Regions from separate parts of the Ferdinandcohnia sp. Marseille-Q9671 genome, predicted to be linked through region 1. Evidence: a T-box and tRNA genes for the amino acid it is inferred to sense, from the RefSeq annotation. Region 1 holds a T-box; the other regions hold tRNA genes.

What was found. The T-box of region 1 lies ahead of metG (methionine--tRNA ligase). A T-box ahead of a tRNA ligase gene usually reads a tRNA of that ligase, here a tRNA-Met.
Region 2: it encodes a tRNA-Met, which carries the amino acid that the T-box ahead of metG (methionine--tRNA ligase) is inferred to sense. The anticodon was not compared.
Region 3: it encodes a tRNA-Met, which carries the amino acid that the T-box ahead of metG (methionine--tRNA ligase) is inferred to sense. The anticodon was not compared.

The regions. Positions count from the first base shown of each region.
Region 1 is NZ_CDRJTA010000004.1:1,181,069-1,188,989, forward strand. It holds gene ACWNMY_RS21030 (AI-2E family transporter) at 25-1,125, shown strand; gene ACWNMY_RS21035 (hypothetical protein) at 1,221-1,499, opposite strand; gene ACWNMY_RS21040 (NUDIX domain-containing protein) at 1,542-2,012, opposite strand; gene metG (methionine--tRNA ligase) at 2,027-3,649, opposite strand; T-box leader at 3,710-3,983, opposite strand; gene ACWNMY_RS21050 (LLM class flavin-dependent oxidoreductase) at 4,052-5,050, opposite strand; gene ACWNMY_RS21055 (DUF3219 family protein) at 5,067-5,351, opposite strand; gene ACWNMY_RS21060 (class I SAM-dependent methyltransferase) at 5,341-5,958, opposite strand; gene ACWNMY_RS21065 (LapA family protein) at 6,101-6,427, shown strand; gene ACWNMY_RS21070 (ATP-dependent helicase) at 6,730-7,921, opposite strand, start outside.
Region 2 is NZ_CDRJTA010000001.1:2,319,786-2,327,706, reverse strand. It holds gene ftsH (ATP-dependent zinc metalloprotease FtsH) at 1-105, opposite strand, end outside; gene hpt (hypoxanthine phosphoribosyltransferase) at 243-782, opposite strand; gene tilS (tRNA lysidine(34) synthetase TilS) at 807-2,198, opposite strand; gene ACWNMY_RS11470 (serine/threonine protein kinase) at 2,287-3,285, opposite strand; gene ACWNMY_RS11465 (VWA domain-containing protein) at 3,251-3,991, opposite strand; gene spoIIE (stage II sporulation protein E) at 4,069-6,555, opposite strand; tRNA gene ACWNMY_RS11455 (tRNA-Met) at 7,117-7,190, shown strand; tRNA gene ACWNMY_RS11450 (tRNA-Glu) at 7,385-7,456, shown strand; gene ACWNMY_RS11445 (S1 domain-containing RNA-binding protein) at 7,587-7,921, opposite strand, start outside.
Region 3 is NZ_CDRJTA010000002.1:164,534-172,454, forward strand. It holds tRNA gene ACWNMY_RS12515 (tRNA-Pro) at 2-78, shown strand; tRNA gene ACWNMY_RS12520 (tRNA-Gly) at 95-168, shown strand; rRNA gene ACWNMY_RS12525 (16S ribosomal RNA) at 251-1,800, shown strand; tRNA gene ACWNMY_RS12530 (tRNA-Ile) at 1,896-1,972, shown strand; tRNA gene ACWNMY_RS12535 (tRNA-Ala) at 1,989-2,064, shown strand; rRNA gene ACWNMY_RS12540 (23S ribosomal RNA) at 2,257-5,190, shown strand; rRNA gene rrf (5S ribosomal RNA) at 5,371-5,486, shown strand; tRNA gene ACWNMY_RS12550 (tRNA-Met) at 5,643-5,719, shown strand; tRNA gene ACWNMY_RS12555 (tRNA-Asp) at 5,776-5,851, shown strand; gene thiL (thiamine-phosphate kinase) at 6,033-7,031, shown strand; gene tsaE (tRNA (adenosine(37)-N6)-threonylcarbamoyltransferase complex ATPase subunit type 1 TsaE) at 7,201-7,656, shown strand; gene tsaB (tRNA (adenosine(37)-N6)-threonylcarbamoyltransferase complex dimerization subunit type 1 TsaB) at 7,656-7,921, shown strand, end outside.

The sequences.
Region 1 (7,921 bases):
TTATTAGAAAAGAAGGTACACACATTGTCGAAAAAAAAATTACAATATTGGTTAATTCAAATCCTATTAATTTTAACGATTATCTTTGTTTCTACGAAAATTACATTTCTGTTTAAACCAATTGGCGTGTTTTTCTCTACAGTCTTTTTCCCAATTTTAATTACAGGATTCCTGTATTTCTTATTAAATCCTGTCGTTCGGTTTTTACACCGTAAGAAAGTGCCAAAAGTTCTTGGGATATTAATTATTTATGTCGTGTTCTTTGGTTTAATAGTGCTAGCAATCGGAAATTTAGTCCCTGTTATTTCAGCTCAATTTACAGCGTTAGGAAATGCTCTCCCAGGTTATGCGAATCAAGCGATGGACTTTTTTGAGGATTTCTCTAAATCCTCGGAATTTAAATGGATTCAGGATGAACAGCAGGATTTACTAAAAACAATTGAGGAAAAATTAATTGCCTTTGCGAATACACTTCCAAACCGAATTACTGGTGGTATTACTCAAATCATTGGGGTAATAACAAGTATTGCAATCATACTTGTTACCGTTCCCTTCTTGTTATTTTATATGTTCAAGGATGGAGATAAATTTCCAGGGGCAATTGTTCGATTTTTCCCAAAGGTATACAGAGATGAAGCACTTACCATTTTAAAAGAGACAGGTGAAACACTTTCTTCTTATATCCAAGGTCAGGTGACAGTTGCTTTAGCTGTCGGAACGCTAGCCTTTATCGGTTATTTAATAATTGATTTACCGTTTGCCCTTGTGATGGCATTAATTGTTGCTGTCACAAATATCATCCCATATGTCGGACCAATTCTTGGTGGAGCACCTGCAGTGATAGTCGCTCTATTCGACTCACCAACGAAAGCATTTTTAGTTGTAGTGGTGATATTAGTTGCTCAACAAATCGAAGGGAATGTACTTTCCCCTCTCATTCTTGGAAAATCTCTTGATACACATCCAGCTACAATTATTATTCTCTTACTCGCAGCGGGTAACCTTGCAGGAGTATTGGGTATGATATTAGCTATCCCGACCTATGCAGTTGTCAAAACAATTGTCATCAATATAGTTAAATTCCTGCGGGCCAAGAAAAAGGTGACCTTAACAACGGATGTATAGGGTAATGTACTCGGTTCACACAAACTAATTATACAAGGCTTAGAGAATATTATCTCTAAGCCTTGTTTTTTTAGTAAGTATATATTTGGGGAACCTTATTGCATGAAATCTTGGATGGCAATAATAGATATGACAATTCCAGCAAAATAGAAGACTCGTTTTTGACTACCAACTCTATTCTTCTTATATAACCGATAACCACTTACAAAAAAGCAAAGGCTAAGTGATAGGTAAAAGAATGGAGCCACCATCATATTATCTGAAAAAGCTAGGTACAAGAATAAAACTAGAGTGATGATAGTAATAGCCATTTGAATTGAAAATACAGATTTAACATGATTGTCTAGACCTTGCGTAATCTTGGACTCCTTCATTTAACCACCCCCACCTTAACATTATATCTTACAGTCTGATATTTACCAATATAACCCAGGCTTCTTAGATATCGTTGTAAGTAATGTAAAGTCAACTTCATCTATTGTTCCAATAGTTTCTTTTACATCCCATAATTTTATATCAGATGTTTCATGATTCTTTTGAAAGGGTTGTAAACTCTCAATAGAGGCAAAGTAAATTGGGTTATATTTCAGAGCATTATTTGAAATGTTTTTGACCTTCAATAAACCCAAAAATTCCATATGTCCTACCTCTTGCCCTGTTTCTTCATATAATTCTATTATCGCACATTCACGTGGTGTTTCATTTTCTTCCCTTTTTCCAGCAGGTATTTCCCATTGTTGTCTCCACGTGTTAAAGCATAGGAGATACTTGCCAGAGCACGTAATGATTGCAAAAGAACCAGCAACGGGTTCATAGTAATGTATTTCCTCTTCGCGGATGGTAAGTAGATCAAGGAATTCAAAACCATTGTTTTTACTTCTATTCAAGTATACGTTCCTCCTTAAATTAATCTTCGAAGCTCCTCTTCGATCCTTACAGGGTCTATTCGTTCAAACAATGGTTCTACGTTTGACAGATGTTCCGAATGGACGAAGAATGCTTGCCAGCTCGTTTCTGTTATGTTGATCATTTCCTTGACCTTTCTGCTTGAAAAAGGAAGAAATGGAGTGAGAATATGAGATATATTTGCGATAAGATAGACACAATCTGCTAGTGTTTGCTTGCATGATGTAGTATCTTCCTTTATTTGTTGCCACGGTCTTTGTTCATCAAAATATTTGTTTGAAAATCTAACAACTTCAAATATTTTCTCCAAGCCTTGTTTGAAGGAAGTCGTTTCAATGCAATCCCCTACTTCCTTGTATAACTGATTTATTTTATCTTGTACAGATGAAGTTATGTTACCTTTAGGAATAGCACCATCAAATGACTTTTCAATAAATTTGAGCGTGCGATTAACAAAGTTCCCATAAGCACCCAATAATTCGCTATTATGACTATAGATGAATTCCTTCCAAGAAAAATCGGCATCTCGGTTCTCAGGTGCATTAATCGTTAAGAAATATCGAATAGAATCCGGATCGTACCTTTTTAAAAGATCTGGAACCCATACTGCCCAGTTTTTACTTGTAGATAATTTTTTCTTTTCTAGAGTTAAATACTCGTTTGAAACAATATGCGTCGGTAAGGAATCTATTTCAAGTCCTGCAAGTATCCCAGCCCATATTATGGAATGAAAGGGGATATTGTCTTTCCCGTGAACATAATAGGATCGAGCACAAGAATTCCAAAAGATAGAGTCATCGTTATTTGTATGTTTGGCCCATAGTTTACTTGCTGTGTAATACCCGGACACCGCCTCAATCCAAACGTAGATTTTCTTATCCTCATATCCAGCTACTGGAACACTTACTCCAATTGGCAAATCCCTAGATACTGCCCTATCTTGTAACCCTTCGTTTATATATCGTTTCGTAAGAGTAATGGCATTTTCTCTCCAACGTTTCTTGTTTTCTGCGTCTTGGGTATAGTTTTCTATTATTGTTTGGAAATGGCTTAATGCAAAATAAAAATGCTCAGTTAATCTTGTAGAGGGTTCATGTGCACAAATTTTACATTTTCTTTCGAGTAGTTCTAGCGGCTCTACAATCGTGGAGCAGTTATCGCACTGATCACCACGAGAAGGCTCTTTGCATACTGGACAAATTCCTTCAACATACCGGTCAGGTAAGAACTGCTGACAATGCTCACAATACGTTTGTTCCATTTCTTTTTTGTAAATCAGTCCCTTTTCAAGTAATGTTAGAAAAATCTCTTGGACTATTTTATGGTGATGTTGGGTGTCCGTTCTTGTATACATATCATAGGAAAATCCTAATCTTGAAAAACAGTCTTCAAATTCTTCATGATACCGATCTGCAATCACACTTGGAGAAACACCTTCTTGTTTTGCTCGTACGGTAATTGGTGTTCCATTGCAATCACTCCCTGATACATACAAAACACTTTCTCCCTTTAAACGGTAATACCTAGCTAGTATATCCCCAGGTAACAGACTCGAAATATGACCTACATGTAATGAACCATTCGCGTATGCCCATGCTCCACCAATAAAAATACTCATCAAACTTACCTCCTAAAATGAAATAGAAAGACAAAAAAACCTCGCCCATAACTGTAATAAGTTAAGGGCGAGGTTTACATTCCACGCGGTACCACCTTTATTCACAAATAGCTCATGCCATTTGCCTCAACAAGTACGGAGTATTTAATGCTACTCTTATACTGTGACATTTGTAACGAGTGCCAAATCTCGTCGTATCCTACTTATACGTAACGTATGTTCAGTACGCAGCTCAGAGACCATTGTTCAAATGACTGTTTTTGCTTCTTTTCAGCTACCGAAGCTCTCTGTCGAAAAACATGTACATTTTACTTTTTCTCTTCAATGCCTTTTATTATAAAATTTAGTTTATTTCAATATTTTCCATTTGTCAATTTTTCTTTTGGAGGATTTGTTGAACGATTAATCACCTACCTCTTTCGCAATCAGCTCATAAGATGAAATCCTATCCTCAGGTGTGTGAGTGATTGTGACAATCATAATTTCGTCGGCTTGGTATGCTTGTTGAAGTGCTACGAGTCTCTCTTTTACTTCACTTGGGTTACCGATAATGACCTTTTGTTTCATGTTTTCAAATGATTCAAGGAGGTTATTCTTCTCTAGATATTGTCTAGCCTCCGCGATAGATGGCACTCCGAAAGTCTCCTCTCCCTTTTCTCTTTGTTTTCCCCAGGCATACGAACTTAAGGCAATTTCTTGTGCACGCTCTGTAGTTTCGGCACAAATGGCTGAGACCGTGACAATAACCTGTGGTTTGTCCCCTTCCTTACGTGGGGTAAAGTTTTGGATATATTGCTGTACAATGTCTTCGCCGTCGTTATCACTCATAAATAGACCGAATGTGTAAGCCATTCCTTTTTCTGCAGCAAGTAGTGCACTCTTTTTGCTTGTTCCTAACAACCATGGAACAGGTGGTGTTGGAGGAAGTGGTGGTGCTTTAAGAGTCGAAAACGCATGATCAGATGGAAAGTCATTATGTAAAAAATGAAGCAGATCCTCAATTAATTCTGGCATTTTATAAACCTGTTGCAGAAAGTTATCTGACAGTGCGTTGGTTGCTTCTGCTGAGCCACCTGGTGCCCTACCAATTCCAATATCGATACGATTTGGAAATAAAGTCGCAAGCATATTATAGATTTCAGCTACCTTGTATGGTTTGTAATGTGGCAACAAAACAGCTCCGGACCCTAAGCGAATGGAGTTCGTGTTGGCACCAATAAAACCTAGCATCACTTCAGGTGCTGGACTTGCAAGACCAGGCAGGTCGTGATGCTCAGCAATCCAATATCTTGTGTAACCCAATTGTTCTCCCGCTTTTGCTAGCTTCATGGACTCTATCAATGCTTCCCGTGGAGTTTGATTAGCTGAAATGGGAGCCTGATCCAAAATACTAAGTTTCATCTTACCAGCTCTCCTTCTACTCTTTCACTTCTACAAGTGATAAGGTGAAATCTCCTACTTGATCTTTTTCATATAGATTTGTTATGGAAGTTGAATATTGCTCGATACTTACTTTACATTCAATGTTCCTATCAGGCACTTTTAAGTCAAACTTTCCTTTATATAAAAGCGTTGTTACATCGTGATAATCTTCGCTCGATACTTTAAAATCAACAGTTACACGCAGTACTCCCTCATGGAGATCTTCCTTGTAATCCGTAATCTTCAATTTATAATCATTCAAGTATATTTCATTTGTCATAAGTAACGTCCTCTTCTTTCCTGTTTTTTATCACCATTGATACGAATAGTCCCTTATAATATTCCTTCTTTTCAACAAGTAGGAATCCGCTTTGTGTAATGGTTGTAACTGTATCTCTGTTTAAACAGCAGCCATCACAAACCCTTTTCCACACTGGAGTGAGCACATTCTGCAATTTTGCTAAAAAAGCATTTCTCATTCTAACATGCTCGAACATTACGATTTTTCCATTCGGTTTACAGACTCTCTTCATTTCATGTATTGCCTCAGTAACATTAGGTATGGTACAGAAAACAAGAGTAGCTACCACTGTATCAAATGTATTATCTGCAAACGGGAGTTTTTCAGCATTCGATTGAACAATTTCGATTGGGATTGTTGCTTTTGATCGATTGTGAACAGCTCGTTCAGTCATGGAAGGATTGGGTTCAATGGCTGTAACACTATGAACATCACGATAAAGTGAGAAGTTTATGCCTGTTCCTGACCCTAATTCTAGTACTTTCCCCTCTGCATTCTCTAATAATTCTTGTCGGATGGTTCTAAATGTACCTTTTTCAAGTGGTTTCATGAAAAAGTCATACAACTTAGGGAAAATAGTGCTCATTCTAATCAACTCCATTAGGCTCAATACGTTTATTATATATAGTTGGTAATTCAATTACGAATAATTGAATTTCATGTAGAACATATATGCTACAATTGGGTAGGATAAAATATAGGGAAAATTTTTTAAGGAGTTGTATGTTTTGAGATTTCAATGGAATTTAATTTTAGGTCTTATCTTTGCACTTATTGTCGCGATATTTGCAGTCGTGAATGTTGATCCTGTCCGGGTCAATTATTTATTTGGATATGCGGATAGCCCGCTAATCCTTATTATTTTGGGTTCTGCCTTATTGGGTGGCCTTATTGTGGGGATGTTTGGGATTCTTCGTCAATATAAACAACAAAGACATATTAAAAAGCTGGAAAAAGAAGTGGAACAGTTGAAAGCAGCGAAGTCTGAAGATACGCCTGTGAAAATTGATAGTGAACAAATAGATGTAGTGAAAACAGACGAATTAGAAAAATAAAACGAACAAATGAAACTATTTTTAAAAAATAACAAAATGACAGGGATGAAGACCCTAATGCATGTCAATTTCAAATGTTACGTTCTTCATCGTTGACATGAAGAACATAATACAAGTTATTTACAAAAGTTAAGGTCTTCATAGAGCGTATGAAGACCATAATGCTCGTTACTTTCAAAAGATAAGGTCTTCATAGAGCGTATGAAGACCATAATAATGCTAAATTTCAAGAGTTACGTCCTTCATCAGCTCCATGAAAACCTATATGATGGTCATTTACCAAAGTTATGGTCTTCATGCAGTTATTTCGCTTGAACCCCATCCGCCAGCTCCAACAGCCCCATTTCCAAACATGTTTCCAGTAGCAGGGTTTTCCGTTCTTTTTGAAATTGAATATCAACTCGGTCATCAGTTACCTCAACAATTTTCCCATGTCCAAATACCCGATGCTTGACAATGATTCCGACTTTGACTTCATCTTCCCTCTTCATTGCATGAGGATTAAATGGAATAACTGGCTTTTTTTGATTGATTTTTCTTATCATCTCATCGTCTGACTGAACTCTTACAGGTGGCGAAATGATGTTCTTTACATTCATGACGAAACGAGATTGAATGACGTCCTTCCCATTTTGTCTTTTATAAGACAGTAGCTCAAGTTCTTTCTCTGCACGAGTCATACCTACATAAAATAGTCGGACTGCTTCTTCCATTAGCCGATTATCGCCATCTTTATATTTCTTGATTTCGTCGTGAGAAGGAATGAGTCCTTCAATGAGATCAATCATATATACTTTTTTAAATTCAAGCCCTTTGGAGCTATGAAATGTTGAAAGTGTAATGGCATCTTTGCTTTTATTAAATTTGGAAGCTTTTAATAGATTCTCTAGATGCTTTAGTCTCTCTGCAAATTCTTCCATTGTCTGGAGAGTATCGGCAATTTCCTCAAGTGTTTGTAGTACTCCGAAAAGATAGTCTGTTTTAAACCCTAGCTTCTTACTCATTTCCTTTAACGTTTTATCATAGCCAATTTGGTTTCGAATCATTTTAATAGCCTGACGCGGTGCAGTTCCCTTCATTTGTAGAAAGGTGTTTTTGCATTCTTGTATTTGCTTAACTTGATAGTCCTTCAAGCTTTTATTTTGTAAAAGTCTATCAAAAATAGATTCGGTGGGCTTCTTTTTTGCAATATCGAACAATTGTTCTCTCGTTAAGAAAAAGCCACATTTCGTATAAATTTGTTCAAATATATCATAGCGTTTATCTGTGAAGGTCATTCGCATAAAGTTTAATATGTCCTTAACGACCCAATGTGAGAAAAAGCGATTATCGGAATCCTTGCTATAAAAAGGGATATTGTTCCGGTCTAGTTCGTTGATTAACATAATGGAGGATGAATTATTACGATACAATATCGCGATATCCTTCTTATGTTCTATGGGAGCTATATTGTGAACAAGATATTTTGCTTGAATACCGTAATCCTCAAACTGT
Region 2 (7,921 bases), on a different contig from region 1:
CATCACCTCTGGTTGGCCATTGGCACCTTGGAAAAAGCTGACCACACCAATAATGACTAAAAATATTAGTAAATAGAAAATGACATTTCGAAAAATCCGATTCATCCCTTACCTCCTCCCGCGGTGAACAAACTATAGTAAATAGTATCATAGATAATAAATGCTATTCAAATGATATACGTTTAACCCGCTATTAGGTTTCAAAAAGTGTACAAGTTTTTTACACAACAAGATAAAAAAGATTAATTTGAGTAAACCTCTGGCTTTAACACACCAATATATGGTAGATTACGGTATTTTTCCGCATAATCCAGACCATAGCCAACTACAAACTCATCCGGAACAATAAATCCTACATAGTCTGCGTTAATGTCTGCTTTTCTTCCAGTTGGTTTATCCAATAGGGTAACAATTTTAATTGACTTTGCCTTACGATAACGGAACAATTCAACAATGTAGCTTAACGTAAGACCACTATCGATAATGTCCTCAATTACAAGGATATCTCTTCCTTCAACAGAAGTGTCTAAATCCTTGATGATTTTCACTTCGCCAGAAGAAACAGTTGAGTTCCCATAGCTTGAAACATCCATAAAGTCCATTTCCAAATATGTATCTACACGTTTTAAAAGATCGCCCATAAACGGCATGGCACCTTTTAAAATCCCAATTGCGAGTGGAAATTTATCCTTATAGTCCTCAGTTAAAGTATGTCCCAATTCTTTGATTTTTTCCTGTAATTCTTCCTCACTAAATAAAACTTTTTCGATATCCTGCTTCATTTGACTTAAAGCCCCCTCGTAAATCTATTGCTCATATTGTAGAACGATATAATGTGATTTTGTTTTGCAATCTGCTTCAAAAACGGACTTTTTTAATCCTGGAAGCCACAAAATCTCTCCCCGTGCATCCTCAACAATTGGCCATGTGTCACGTTCATGAAGAGGTATTTTTTGGTCGATGAAAATATCCTTCACTTTTTTAGTTCCATTCATTCCTTTTACCGTCATTTTATCTCCGTTTTTTCTATTTCGAATATAAAGAGGCATTTGAATGATATCTGGATCTATAACGAAACAATGTTTCCCAGCCATTTGCTCAGGGTAACTCTTCCACACTTGACTCTTTACTTCACTACCATTTTCAAGTTTATGAAGCCCTGGTGTATCAATTTGAAACCGATAGGGGCTTGGTTTTCCCTTGCGACCTGTGTATGTATATGTACAACTATCATAAGATTTTACAATTCGTAAACCAGATGGAAAATGTAATTCTCCAGATGGATGTTGATTTGCCAAGAAGGTAAACAAATTGTCTATATGTACGGCAGAAAGAGAAGGAGGAAGGTTCTTGTAGAGATAGTTTAATATTAGTTGAATCCCTCTTCTTTGTAAAGATTTTGGCATTGACAAAAATGCAGGTATCTCAATCTCTACTTGGTTGTCTTCTTTCCTTTTCATTACTTTATTCATTTTTTCAATTGTTAATTCATCTAAAACTTGATTATCCTCAATCATATATTGACTAAATTGTAAAAAACGCTCGTGTACTGCGGGATTTTCCTGTTTTAAAAAAGGGAGGACATGATGCCTAAATCTGTTTCGAGTATAGTCATCCTTCTCATTAGATGGGTCACGCCTAGGGTTGAGTTTGAACTGCTTACAATATTCTTCAATTTCACTCTTTGTCACTGGTAAAAAGGGACGTATGATTACTCCACATGAAAATGGACGTTTTGGGAGCATTCCCGCATAGCCTATCCCTTTACTCCCCCGAACCAACCTCATTAAAATTGTTTCGAGTTGATCATCACCATGATGACCTAACGCTAAAGCATCACCCTTATGCTTACGCATCATTTCATCGAAAAAATGATATCTTACCTCTCTTGCTGCAACCTGGGAACTTACTCCTTTTTCCCTTTTATAGGATGTCACATCGACTTGAATTGATTCAAAACATATCTTGTATGCTTCACAAAATGCTTTTACAAAAAGTAAATCTTCTTCAGACTCTTTTCCTCTAAACATATGGTCAACATGTACAACTACGAGAGCAGAATAGCTTTCCTTTTGATGGTGATATAAGTAATGAAGCAATGCAAGTGAGTCAGGACCACCAGATACTCCAACTAATAGTGTTGAGTCCTTATCAATTAATTTATGTTCTTTACTAAACAGATTTACCTTTTCTATCATAAATGGACCAATCCTTTGTACAAAACTAAGACAATACGTTTATCGTACCACTTTCATGGTTAACTAATCAAAATCAAATTAGTAACTATTATAAGATTTGTCCATAAAGGTATAGTAAATATCCTAGCGATACAAACAATAGTAATAGTACGGTTTCAAGGAAACCTCCCTTTTGCTTCTTCGGCTTTGGTTGACGACTAACCCTGGTACGATTTGGTTTGGATTGTTGTTTTATTGCTGCTTGTTTATTTTGAATCGGGGGTTGTCCCTTTTTTACTTGACTCAGTTTCATAACCAAGTCTTTTCTCATATCAGCTGCATGCTGATATTTTCCATCAATTGCATTAACCAAGATAGTATCTATTCTTCGGAGTGAATCATTATTCGAAATAATTGTTTTGAGTTGTTTGATTGGCTGATCTGACTTGGTGAAACGATTAGGGTATGCTACATTGATTAAAATCATCGCAACAGCAAATAAATCATAGGACGGTTCCGCTCTTCTTGAGCCTGCTCCCCAATATCCACGGTCAAAAAACTCCGTAAATTCCTTAATTGCTCTTCCTTGAACAGTAGTTCCCCCAACATCTATACAGCGTATTTTGGGTGGGTTTCCTGCTACAAGCAGATTATCAGGTTTTAAGTCCCCAAACACCCAACCTTCCTTATGTAGCCTGTCTAAATCCGAAAGTAATTGCAAACAGAGGATTTCTGTCCATTCCTTCCCTCTTTTTTCAATAAAAGATAAAAAGCTTTCCCCTCGTATATACTCCATTACATAAAAAGATATTGGGGTGGACACTCCCGGCTTTACCCAATCATCAACATCTATAAAAGAAGGTCCAAGGGCAGAACCTTGGACCTTAGAAAAGTGTTTTAGCACATTCACTTCAGAAGTGATTGTGACTCCATTTTGACTTATTTTTAAAGCCACAGGACCATCCATGCTTTCAGCTAGATATACAATACCATTGGCACCTTGTCCTAAAGGTCTCACAATGCGATATGATTTTTTATGCCACTTTCCTGTAATAACAGTTCCTGGGGATACCTTACATACCTGACTCTTCGTAGTATTGTTCATCATCACGTGATAACAAACTCCTTAATGATCTTTTTTTCTTAAAGTAAGTCAGCGCCTCTCGTATTGCAGGACCCGTTGGAGTAATTCCTCCAGTAGTAAGCTTTGGAAAAATACTAGACAATGATTCTAGTCTAGGGGTCCAATCTAATACTTTTTCGACTTCAACCTTTTTCCCAGGAAATACAAAGACAGAAAATTGATTGTCTCCCATTCTCGCATTTAAGCTAATAGATAGGTCAAGTAACGCTTCTTTTACTGTTGGTAGCTTGTGCTTCATACTAGCGCTTGTATCAACTAATACTAAAACTTCTAAATCGATTGTCTCACCAAGCTCATCAACGACTTCCATTACCTCTCCACGCTTTTCAGGAGGAAGGTCTTCCATAGACGTTTTAGATCCAAGAATTTGTTGGAGTTCCTTATTAACGACACCCTGTAGAGTTTGGGTCATTGCTTGCCTTGTTACCATTTGAACTGTATGGGATAACTGGGCAGAGTAAACAATTTGACTAACTCCTCCACCAGCAGATGCCATACCTTCGATTTCTTGCATTCCTTGCTCATCTATCGTATCCTGTTCGACTACACCAATGACATTAATTGTCACTCCTTGCTCTCTTGCAAGAGCGGCCATTGCAATTGGATCTTCCCCTTGGTTTGAACAACCATCCGTAATTAATAGAATTTGCTTCAAAGTGCCTTTTTGCACGTTTCATCCCCTCCAAGTTAACTATTAGTAGTAACAGGATGGACGAATTACTAGATTTTTAAACCTCCTTCACCGTGTCAGATTGCCTTGCTTTTCGTTTTCTGATAGGAATAAGCAGGGATAGCTGCCCATTTTGGTGTATTGTGCTTAACTTTCGTGACAACAACAGTCATATCGTCTTCAATTTCTCCAGATCTTGTGCGAATTACCTCCTCCATAATGAGATCGGCTACCTCTTGTGGATCATCTGTTTGTATTTCTTTTATTTTCCGTTTCATCCACATATCATAGTTTTCTACATGTTTTGGACCTTCGAATATCCCATCACTCATCATAATTAAGAGATCCCCTGCTTTTAATTGTTCGTCTACTACCTCCACTTCAAAGTCTTCAATTATTCCCATTGGTAGATTACTTGCTTGTATTTTACTAATCTTATCTCCCCTCTTAATATAGCTTGGAGTAGAGCCAATCTTTAAGAATTTTGCACTCGCGTCCTGAAGATCAATCACCGCTAAATCGAGTGTAGAAAAAATTTCATCTGTTGTTCGTAGTGAGAGAATGGAGTTTACTGATTTAATCGCAACCTTCTCTTCTATACCGGATTGAAGAATTTTCTTTAATAGTTCAAGTGTTTCATTGCTCTCATAGTGGGCTCTTTCTCCATTCCCCATTCCATCACTTATTGCTACCGCATGCTTCCCAACACCTAATTCAATGGTAGAAAAGCTATCGCCCGATACTAATCCACCGCCCTTGGCTGCATGTGCAACTCCCGTATCAATGACGTACGCTTTTGCAGAACCTAGTGAAACATGACAATACCCATTTGGATATGCAGAACACTCCTCGCTTTTCACTAATATCGTTTCCTCCAGTATATCTGATAGCATCGGAGCAATTAGCTTTTCACATTCCCCACTTCCGTTACAGTATGGAATACTCAACTCTATATCAACATTTCCTTGTTCAACACTATATATTTCTACATGACCAATTTGTATTCCAAATGACTGTAAGGCATCTAGTATTTGTTCTTCAAGTAAATGGTGGTTTTCACCTTCACGTTGAATTTCCTTTGCGAAATCACTCATTACCTGAGAGACACCTAATAACTGGTCAGCTACCAGCTTTCGACTCTCTTTCACTTGCTTTTTAAGCTTTTGATTTGCTTGATAATACGTAAGCTCTTGCTCAACCGCATCTATTACCTTTTGGGACCTTACACAATGCTTGTCCCAGTCCCTCGTTAATTTATGGTTATACATGAGAGAATTTGTTTCACATCCATGCATAATGTCTTTCATATAATCATATGTTTTAGTAAAGTTCTTTGACCAACAAGCCTCCTTCTTAAAGCAGGATTGGCATGTTTTTTCCGTTACGTTACTTAAGAATAGATCAATTTCACGATCCTTATCCTCTTCTTCAACCGGGTACCCATACTCGGTAAAACTATTAGACAAGGCTTGAAACACGGTTGAAAACTGCGCGACACGGTTTGCGGTCACATCACGAACCTTCCTAAGATATTGCTGTTGTTCCGCATTATGCTCAGGCGTTCCTGGGATGTTTTTTGCAATTTTGCTTATTAATACTCCTGGTGTTAGTAGAAATAATAAAATGGCAACACCTGATTCATAGAGCGTGGGAATAATTTGACTTGCACCTTCTCCATAAAGACCAATGAGAAGAGTCCCGACAATCAAACCAAGTGCCACACCGGCCTTTTTTCCTTCTTTTAAAAGACCACCTAATAGTCCCGAAAAAGCCAAGAGGCTCATTTGGTACAAGCTTGTAACATTTGCTAGACTTAAAATAAGTCCAGTTACAACCCCTACTGTTGACCCTATTGTGGCACCCGCAATAAAGGCAAACAACAGAACGACATATCTTGAAAGAATATTGGAAATGGACATCTCATAGACGAGCCACCCCATAGTTCCAGTTAACACAGACGCAATGAGTATGATGAGACAAATGACTTCTTCTGTTTTAAATGATTGTCTTCTTCTTTTCTCTGTTAGCAATGGAACACTCTGCAGAAAAATTAAAGTTAAAATAAATGCTAACCCTGAACCAACTCCGATCATTACACCATCATGGATGGTAATTGAGCCTTGCATGATATATAAAATTAATCCTTTAGCTAAAGCAGATGTAAGCAAAACCATTGTTGGTAACGCTTTAATTAAGTCTACTTTAAACCGCTGAAGAAGCTTATAGATTACTAGGAAAAATGTAATTGATAAAAATGTAAAGATGGTTACGTCCGCTGATAGGGTAAAAGACCCTGCAATTACAGCAGCCATTGCGATTCCAGCTTTTCCTTTTTTCATCATAAAGACTGCTGCAAAGAACGGCAGTGCAAAGGGGGTTATTTCATTAAGGATCAAGGCTCGTCCAAGTAAAAATCCTACGACTCCTATCAGAAGCCCATGTAGTAGAAATAGATTTTCAAGTTTGATTAGCAAGCGATTAAACCATCTGGACAATGAGTCCTGAGTCTTTTCAATCGAAACCTCTGTAATCGGTCCACTCAAATTCCTTTCTATTCTTTCCATTTTAGAACACTCCCCGTATTTAATAGTTATCTGTTATTATACAGTTGCTGTTTTTCATAATTTGTCAAAACAACGAGAGAGAATCACAAAAACATTCGACGGCTTGTACAGTAATCCTACAAAATAAACGTCGTAGAGCACGTTTTTATAGCAATTCGTAGAAGATTTACAAGAATAGACAACAACAAATTGTTTGTATTATAGGAATTTTTGTATTATTATCCTCTATTACAAATTATATTGACGAACAGATAGACAGAAGGTATTATATTACTTGTGCTTATTAACTAGAGTACGAGGAATTGATATTCTAAACTTTCTCGAATTTTCTTGTAGAGGAAGGAACACAATTTCTAAGTTCAATGACTTATACTAAGTTCATTGCTCCTTTATCCTTTATGGCGGTGTAGCTCAGCTGGCTAGAGCGACGAGCAACGCTTCCATGAATCTTCCGCGAGTTGTTCCGACGCATGAATCATCCTCGAATTTTCTTGTAGAGGAAGGAACATAATTACTAAGTTCAATGACTTATACTAAGTTCATTGCTCCTTTATCCTTTATGGCGGTGTAGCTCAGCTGGCTAGAGCGTACGGTTCATACCCGTGAGGTCGGGGGTTCGATCCCCTCCGCCGCTATCAGAAATGCTGAAGCGACTTGATCAGAAATGAGAAAACTGGCCGACTAAGTTCGCCACGTCCTGTGGCAACGTCGGCACTAGCACATCCTGTGCGTCGAAGACTCCGACGAAGAAGCGTTCTTTGCTTCTTTCGGAGGAGTTGAAGTTTCTCGAGTTTCTAGTCGCTGAAGCTAGACATACCATATAAGTTTAGGCCCGTTGGTCAAGCGGTTAAGACACCGCCCTTTCACGGCGGTAACACGGGTTCGAATCCCGTACGGGTCATTAGAAATAGTTTCAACCAGCGAGAAGCTAGTGTGTATCACTAGCTTTTTTCTTTTGCCCAAAAAGGAGCACAAAAAAAAGCACCCTATAGGGTGCTTTATCATTTATATATGATAGCTACAGCAGCAGGTTATCCTCTTCTCGCTCCACGTCCACCACGTTTTGACTCGGTGTGACGCTTTAAGGAAGATAGACGATCTTCACTGTCCTTTAGAAAGCGATTCATCTTTTGTTCAAAGCTTTCTGGTTTGTTATTATGATTTTGGTCCTTTCTATTATTACGCGGACCATTGCTTCGTGGACGTTGTGGTTGTGGCGTTTCCTTGGCCTTTTTAATAGATAAACCAATTTTTCCGTCCTTCTCAACATTAATAACCTTGACCTCTACTTGGTCACCAACTTTTAAATGCTCATTAATGTCTTTAACATAATTGTCAGCAACCTCACTAATATGGACAAGACCTG
Region 3 (7,921 bases), on a different contig from region 1:
GCGGGAAGTAGCTCAGCTTGGTAGAGCACTTGGTTTGGGACCAAGGGGTCGCAGGTTCGAATCCTGTCTTCCCGACCAGACGAAACTTAATATTGCGGGTGTAGTTTAATGGTAAAACCTCAGCCTTCCAAGCTGATGTCGTGGGTTCGATTCCCATCACCCGCTCCAAAATTAGTTCTTTGAAAACTAAACATAATACAAGCGTCAACGTTTTAATTCTAAGTAACAAATTATTGAGCAATCAATACTCTTATTGGAGAGTTTGATCCTGGCTCAGGATGAACGCTGGCGGCGTGCCTAATACATGCAAGTCGAGCGGATCTTTGGGAGCTTGCTCCCAAAGATTAGCGGCGGACGGGTGAGTAACACGTGGGTAACCTGCCTGTAAGACTGGGATAACTTCGGGAAACCGGAGCTAATACCGGATAACATATAAGACCACATGGTCTTATATTAAAAGATGGCTTTTAGCTATCACTTACAGATGGACCCGCGGCGCATTAGCTAGTTGGTGAGGTAACGGCTCACCAAGGCGACGATGCGTAGCCGACCTGAGAGGGTGATCGGCCACACTGGGACTGAGACACGGCCCAGACTCCTACGGGAGGCAGCAGTAGGGAATCTTCCGCAATGGACGAAAGTCTGACGGAGCAACGCCGCGTGAGCGATGAAGGCCTTCGGGTCGTAAAGCTCTGTTGTTAGGGAAGAACAAGTACCGTTCGAATAGGGCGGTACCTTGACGGTACCTAACCAGAAAGCCACGGCTAACTACGTGCCAGCAGCCGCGGTAATACGTAGGTGGCAAGCGTTATCCGGAATTATTGGGCGTAAAGCGCGCGCAGGCGGTCCTTTAAGTCTGATGTGAAAGCCCACGGCTCAACCGTGGAGGGTCATTGGAAACTGGGGGACTTGAGTGCAGAAGAGGAGAGCGGAATTCCACGTGTAGCGGTGAAATGCGTAGAGATGTGGAGGAACACCAGTGGCGAAGGCGGCTCTCTGGTCTGTAACTGACGCTGAGGCGCGAAAGCGTGGGGAGCGAACAGGATTAGATACCCTGGTAGTCCACGCCGTAAACGATGAGTGCTAAGTGTTAGAGGGTTTCCGCCCTTTAGTGCTGCAGCAAACGCATTAAGCACTCCGCCTGGGGAGTACGGTCGCAAGACTGAAACTCAAAGGAATTGACGGGGGCCCGCACAAGCGGTGGAGCATGTGGTTTAATTCGAAGCAACGCGAAGAACCTTACCAGGTCTTGACATCCCATGACAACTCTAGAGATAGGGCTTTCCCTTCGGGGACATGGTGACAGGTGGTGCATGGTTGTCGTCAGCTCGTGTCGTGAGATGTTGGGTTAAGTCCCGCAACGAGCGCAACCCTTGATCTTAGTTGCCAGCATTCAGTTGGGCACTCTAAGGTGACTGCCGGTGACAAACCGGAGGAAGGTGGGGATGACGTCAAATCATCATGCCCCTTATGACCTGGGCTACACACGTGCTACAATGGATGGTACAAAGGGCAGCGAAACCGCGAGGTTAAGCAAATCCCATAAAACCATTCTCAGTTCGGATTGCAGGCTGCAACTCGCCTGCATGAAGCCGGAATCGCTAGTAATCGCGGATCAGCATGCCGCGGTGAATACGTTCCCGGGCCTTGTACACACCGCCCGTCACACCACGAGAGTTTGTAACACCCGAAGTCGGTGGGGTAACCGTAAGGAGCCAGCCGCCTAAGGTGGGACAGATGATTGGGGTGAAGTCGTAACAAGGTAGCCGTATCGGAAGGTGCGGCTGGATCACCTCCTTTCTAAGGAAACTGAAGTTCTACGAACTTCATAAAAAGACGCCTCTGTATTATGTTTAGTTTTGAGAGAGCTACTTTGTTCTCTTATATGTGTGAATGGGCCTATAGCTCAGCTGGTTAGAGCGCACGCCTGATAAGCGTGAGGTCGATGGTTCGAGTCCATTTAGGCCCACCATTCATTTAAATAATTTGGGGCCTTAGCTCAGCTGGGAGAGCGCCTGCCTTGCACGCAGGAGGTCAGCGGTTCGATCCCGCTAGGCTCCACCAAATCGTTCCTTGAAAACTAGATAACGTAACAAAACATTCATTGAAGTAAGTAAAGTTCTTTAAACTTTAGGCGCATGAGAAGCGAGAAGGTCGAGGAAGCAAAGTTCTGGAGGAACGGAGCGTAGTTTTCGCTACGTGAGTACCGGAAGAACGAAGCTGACGAAGAGATTCGACGCTTATCAAAGCCGAATAGGTTAAGTTATGAAGGGCGCACGGTGGATGCCTTGGCACTAGGAGCCGATGAAGGACGGTACTAACACCGATATGCTTCGGGGAGCTGTAAGTAAGCATTGATCCGAAGATTTCCGAATGGGGAAACCCACTGCCCGTAATGGGGTAGTATCCATACCTGAATTCATAGGGTATGAGAAGGTAGACCCGGGGAACTGAAACATCTTAGTACCCGGAGGAAGAGAAAGCAAACGCGATTTCCTGAGTAGCGGCGAGCGAAACGGAAGATAGCCCAAACCAAGAGGCTTGCCTCTTGGGGTTGTAGGACACTCTATACGGAGTTACAAAAGAGCGAAGTAGACGAAGCGACCTGGAAAGGTCCGTCAGAGAAGGTAACAACCCTGTAGTCGAAACTTCGTTCTCTCTTGAGTGGATCCTGAGTACGGCGGGACACGAGAAATCCCGTCGGAAGCTGGGAGGACCATCTCCCAAGGCTAAATACTCCCTAGTGACCGATAGTGAACCAGTACCGTGAGGGAAAGGTGAAAAGCACCCCGGAAGGGGAGTGAAATAGAACCTGAAACCGTGTGCCTACAAGTAGTCAAAGCACATTTATGTGTGATGGCGTGCCTTTTGTAGAATGAACCGGCGAGTTACGATCCCGTGCAAGGTTAAGTTGAAGAGACGGAGCCGCAGCGAAAGCGAGTCTGAATAGGGCGAAATAGTACGTGGTCGTAGACCCGAAACCAGGTGATCTACCCATGTCCAGGGTGAAGTTCAGGTAACACTGAATGGAGGCCCGAACCCACGCACGTTGAAAAGTGCGGGGATGAGGTGTGGGTAGCGGAGAAATTCCAATCGAACTTGGAGATAGCTGGTTCTCTCCGAAATAGCTTTAGGGCTAGCCTCGAGTATAGAGTCTTGGAGGTAGAGCACTGATTGGACTAGGGGCCCTCATCGGGTTACCGAATTCAGTCAAACTCCGAATGCCAAAGACTTGATTCTCGGGAGTCAGACTGCGAGTGATAAGATCCGTAGTCAAGAGGGAAACAGCCCAGACCACCAGCTAAGGTCCCAAAGTATACGTTAAGTGGAAAAGGATGTGGAGTTGCTTAGACAACCAGGATGTTGGCTTAGAAGCAGCCACCATTTAAAGAGTGCGTAATAGCTCACTGGTCGAGTGACTCTGCGCCGAAAATGTACCGGGGCTAAACGTATCACCGAAGCTGTGGATTGTTCTTACGAACAATGGTAGGAGAGCGTTCTAAGTGCAGCGAAGTCAGACCGGAAGGACTGGTGGAGCGCTTAGAAGTGAGAATGCCGGTATGAGTAGCGAAAGAGGGGTGAGAATCCCCTCCACCGAATGCCTAAGGTTTCCTGAGGAAGGCTCGTCCGCTCAGGGTTAGTCGGGACCTAAGCCGAGGCCGAAAGGCGTAGGCGATGGACAACAGGTTGATATTCCTGTACCACCTCTTTACCGTTTGAGCGATGGAGGGACGCAGGAGGATAGGGTAAGCGCGCTGTTGGATATGCGCGTCCAAGCAGTTAGACTGGTAAGTAGGCAAATCCGCTTACCGCGAAGGTTGAGCTGTGATGGCGAGGGAAATATAGTACCGAAGTTCCTGATTCCACACTGCCAAGAAAAGCTTCTAGCGAGGTAAATGGTGCCCGTACCGCAAACCGACACAGGTAGGCGAGGAGAGAATCCTAAGGTGATCGAGAGAACTCTCGTTAAGGAACTCGGCAAAATGACCCCGTAACTTCGGGAGAAGGGGTGCTTTTTAGGGTGAATAGCCCTGAAAAGCCGCAGTGAATAGGCCCAGGCGACTGTTTAGCAAAAACACAGGTCTCTGCGAAGCCGCAAGGCGAAGTATAGGGGCTGACACCTGCCCGGTGCTGGAAGGTTAAGAGGAGGGGTTAGCTCTAAGCGAAGCTCTGAATCGAAGCCCCAGTAAACGGCGGCCGTAACTATAACGGTCCTAAGGTAGCGAAATTCCTTGTCAGGTAAGTTCTGACCCGCACGAAAGGTGTAACGATCTGGGCACTGTCTCAACGAGAGACTCGGTGAAATTATAGTACCTGTGAAGATGCAGGTTACCCGCGACAGGACGGAAAGACCCCGTGGAGCTTTACTGCAGCCTGATATTGAATTTTGGTACAGCTTGTACAGGATAGGTAGGAGCCTTGGAAGCCGGAGCGCTAGCTTCGGTGGAGGCGTCGGTGGGATACTACCCTGGCTGTATTGAAATTCTAACCCGAAGGCCTTATCGGCCTTGGAGACAGTGTCAGGTGGGCAGTTTGACTGGGGCGGTCGCCTCCTAAAAAGTAACGGAGGCGCCCAAAGGTTCCCTCAGAATGGTTGGAAATCATTCGTAGAGTGTAAAGGCACAAGGGAGCTTGACTGCGAGACCTACAAGTCGAGCAGGGACGAAAGTCGGGCTTAGTGATCCGGTGGTTCCGCATGGAAGGGCCATCGCTCAACGGATAAAAGCTACCCCGGGGATAACAGGCTTATCTCCCCCAAGAGTCCACATCGACGGGGAGGTTTGGCACCTCGATGTCGGCTCATCGCATCCTGGGGCTGTAGTCGGTCCCAAGGGTTGGGCTGTTCGCCCATTAAAGCGGTACGCGAGCTGGGTTCAGAACGTCGTGAGACAGTTCGGTCCCTATCCGTCGTGGGCGTAGGAAATTTGAGAGGAGCTGTCCTTAGTACGAGAGGACCGGGATGGACACACCGCTGGTGTACCAGTTGTTCTGCCAAGGGCATCGCTGGGTAGCTATGTGTGGAAGGGATAAGTGCTGAAAGCATCTAAGCATGAAGCCCCCCTCAAGATGAGATTTCCCATAGTGTTAAACTAGTAAGATCCCTCGAAGATGACGAGGTTGATAGGTCAGAGGTGTAAGCATGGTGACATGTGTAGCTGACTGATACTAATCGATCGAGGACTTAACCAAAAACGAAAAGTGTAGGCGACTGTACAGCCTCGACAAGCGCTGGAACTTCTGTCGGAAAAGTCGTAGACTTTGACAGAAGAAGTGAAGCGACCTCGAGAGGCTAGGAGCCGAAACTGGACATAAAAAAACTTCATGAATGTTTTAGTTATCTAGTTTTGAGGGAATGAATCCTTCTAATAGTCTAGTGACGATGGCGAAGAGGTCACACCCGTTCCCATACCGAACACGGAAGTTAAGCTTCTCAGCGCCGATGGTAGTTGGGACTTTGTCCCTGTGAGAGTAGGACGTCGCTAGGCTATATATTATTATCGCGGGGTGGAGCAACGAGCGTTACTTCACAGCAATTACTGCGAGTTGTCCCGACGGATATACCTCCTTGAATAAGCTTGCAGAGGAAGGGACAGTCAAGTGCTACCTTAGCGCATGGCAAAAAATAATATAGTTTCTATTATCGCGGGGTGGAGCAGTCTGGTAGCTCGTCGGGCTCATAACCCGAAGGTCGTAGGTTCAAATCCTGCCCCCGCAACCAAAAAAATGATTGACGTCATACATACAATATATTAGAATAATAAATGTCTAATAAATGGTCCCGTGGTGTAGCGGTTAACATGCCTGCCTGTCACGCAGGAGATCGCCGGTTCGATCCCGGTCGGGACCGCCATATTTTTTAAAGCATACGAAACATATTGTTTCGTTTTTTTTATATCTTTTTTTGAAGAATTTGATGAAATGCTGTAAACTTAATTATGCATCTAGGTCCTTAGGAGTTGTCCTAAGGATTTTTTTCACGAACCGGATTTTTTTAAGTTTATTTCTTTTGATATATAGTAGGAGTGACTATAATGTCCATAAAGGATGAGTTTTATTTTATTAATCAAATTAAACCAAATCGGGTCTTTCAATCCGGTCTAATTACAGGAATTGGTGATGATGCAGCACTTGTTCGCCCTACAGCCAATATGGAACAAATCGTTTGCATGGATACGATGGTAGAAGGTGTTCATTTCACTTCATCTACTATGAACCCTGTCCAAATCGGATATAAGGCATTGGCCGTTAATATAAGCGATATTGCGGCAATGGGAGGCATCCCCCTCTATTATTTAGTGTCAATTGCCATTCCAAAGGGATGGAATGAATCCGATTTGTTATCGATTTACAAAGGTATGGCAATGCTAGCAGATAAGTACAATATCGATTTGATTGGTGGAGACACTGTTTCTATTTCTGACACATTGGTTATCACTGTTACTGTACTCGGTGAGGTTGAACAGGGAAAGCATTTATTACGTAGTAATGCGAAGCCAGGGGATGTTGTATTTGTTACAGGCACAATCGGGGACTCTGCTGCTGGTTTAAATTTATTATTACATAAAGGCAGAAATCATACCTTCACTGAGTCAGAGCTGACTCTGGTCCAAAAACATCAATATCCACAACCAAGAGTTGAAATTGGAAGACTTTTATCGGTACTTGAAAGAGTCTCCTTGAACGATATTAGTGACGGTTTGGCGAGTGAGGCAAATGAGATTGCCAAGGCTAGTAAGGTTTCTATCATAATAGATCAAGATAAACTACCTTTACATGAACACCTTACGAAAGAGAAAAGTGGTAAATCAATCGAATTTGCACTTTATGGTGGAGAAGACTTTGAATTAGTCGGAACCATGGGAGTTTCTGACTGGGAGCAGGTTCAAAAACATGCGATTGAAAGTGGATACACACTTACGAAAATCGGAACTGTCACAGAAGGTGGACCAAGTGTGTTTTTAGACCATAATGGAGAATTACATAGACTTGATATGAAGGGATATAACCATTTTAACTCTAGTCAAGAGTAGTTTCTCTACTCTAATCGCTTAAAAATGATTGCATAACATGTAAAATAGGTAGGGGTTAAAACTAATTACTGAACAAATAAAAGTAAAGCCTCCGGCGAAGCCTCAACTTTTTCGAAAACGGGCGTAAAAATGCCAAGGCCATTTGAATAAATAGGGTGTGATTTTACGAATGAAAAAATTTGAGTTTATTACAAATACACCTGAGGAAACGGATAGCTTTTCTTATCGTTTAGCTGAAAGGCTAGAACCTGGGGATGTAATAACCCTAGAAGGGGATTTAGGTGCAGGAAAAACAACGTTCACCAAAGGACTTGCGAAAGGAATTGGGGTCATAAGAACGGTCAATAGCCCGACATTTACTATTATTAAGGAATATAAAGGTCGAATCCCTCTTTATCATATGGATGTATACCGCTTAGAGTACAGTGATGAAGACCTAGGTTTTGATGAGTATTTTGAGGGTAATGGTGTGACGGTAGTAGAATGGGCACATTTGATTGAGGACCGCCTTCCAGAGGAGCGACTTACGATAAAAATCGAGCACATGGGAGATTTCAAGCGCAAGATTTCTGTTATTCCATTGGGAGAGCGGTATGAACAATTATGTGAGGAGATATTTGCCTAATGAAAGTATTAGCAATTGATACATCGAATTATGTATTAGGTGTTGCATTAGTTGATGGGGAAAAGGTTCTTGGTGAAATGATTACAAATTTACCGAAAAACCATTCGGTTCGTGCCATGCCAGCAATTGAACAACTAATGAACGAATGTGGGATCAAACCTGGAGAGTTAGATAAAATTGTAGTTGCGAAGGGTCCAGGATCATATACAGGAGTTAGAATAGGGGTGACCATAGCAAAAACGCTATCATGGTCACTTCAAATTCC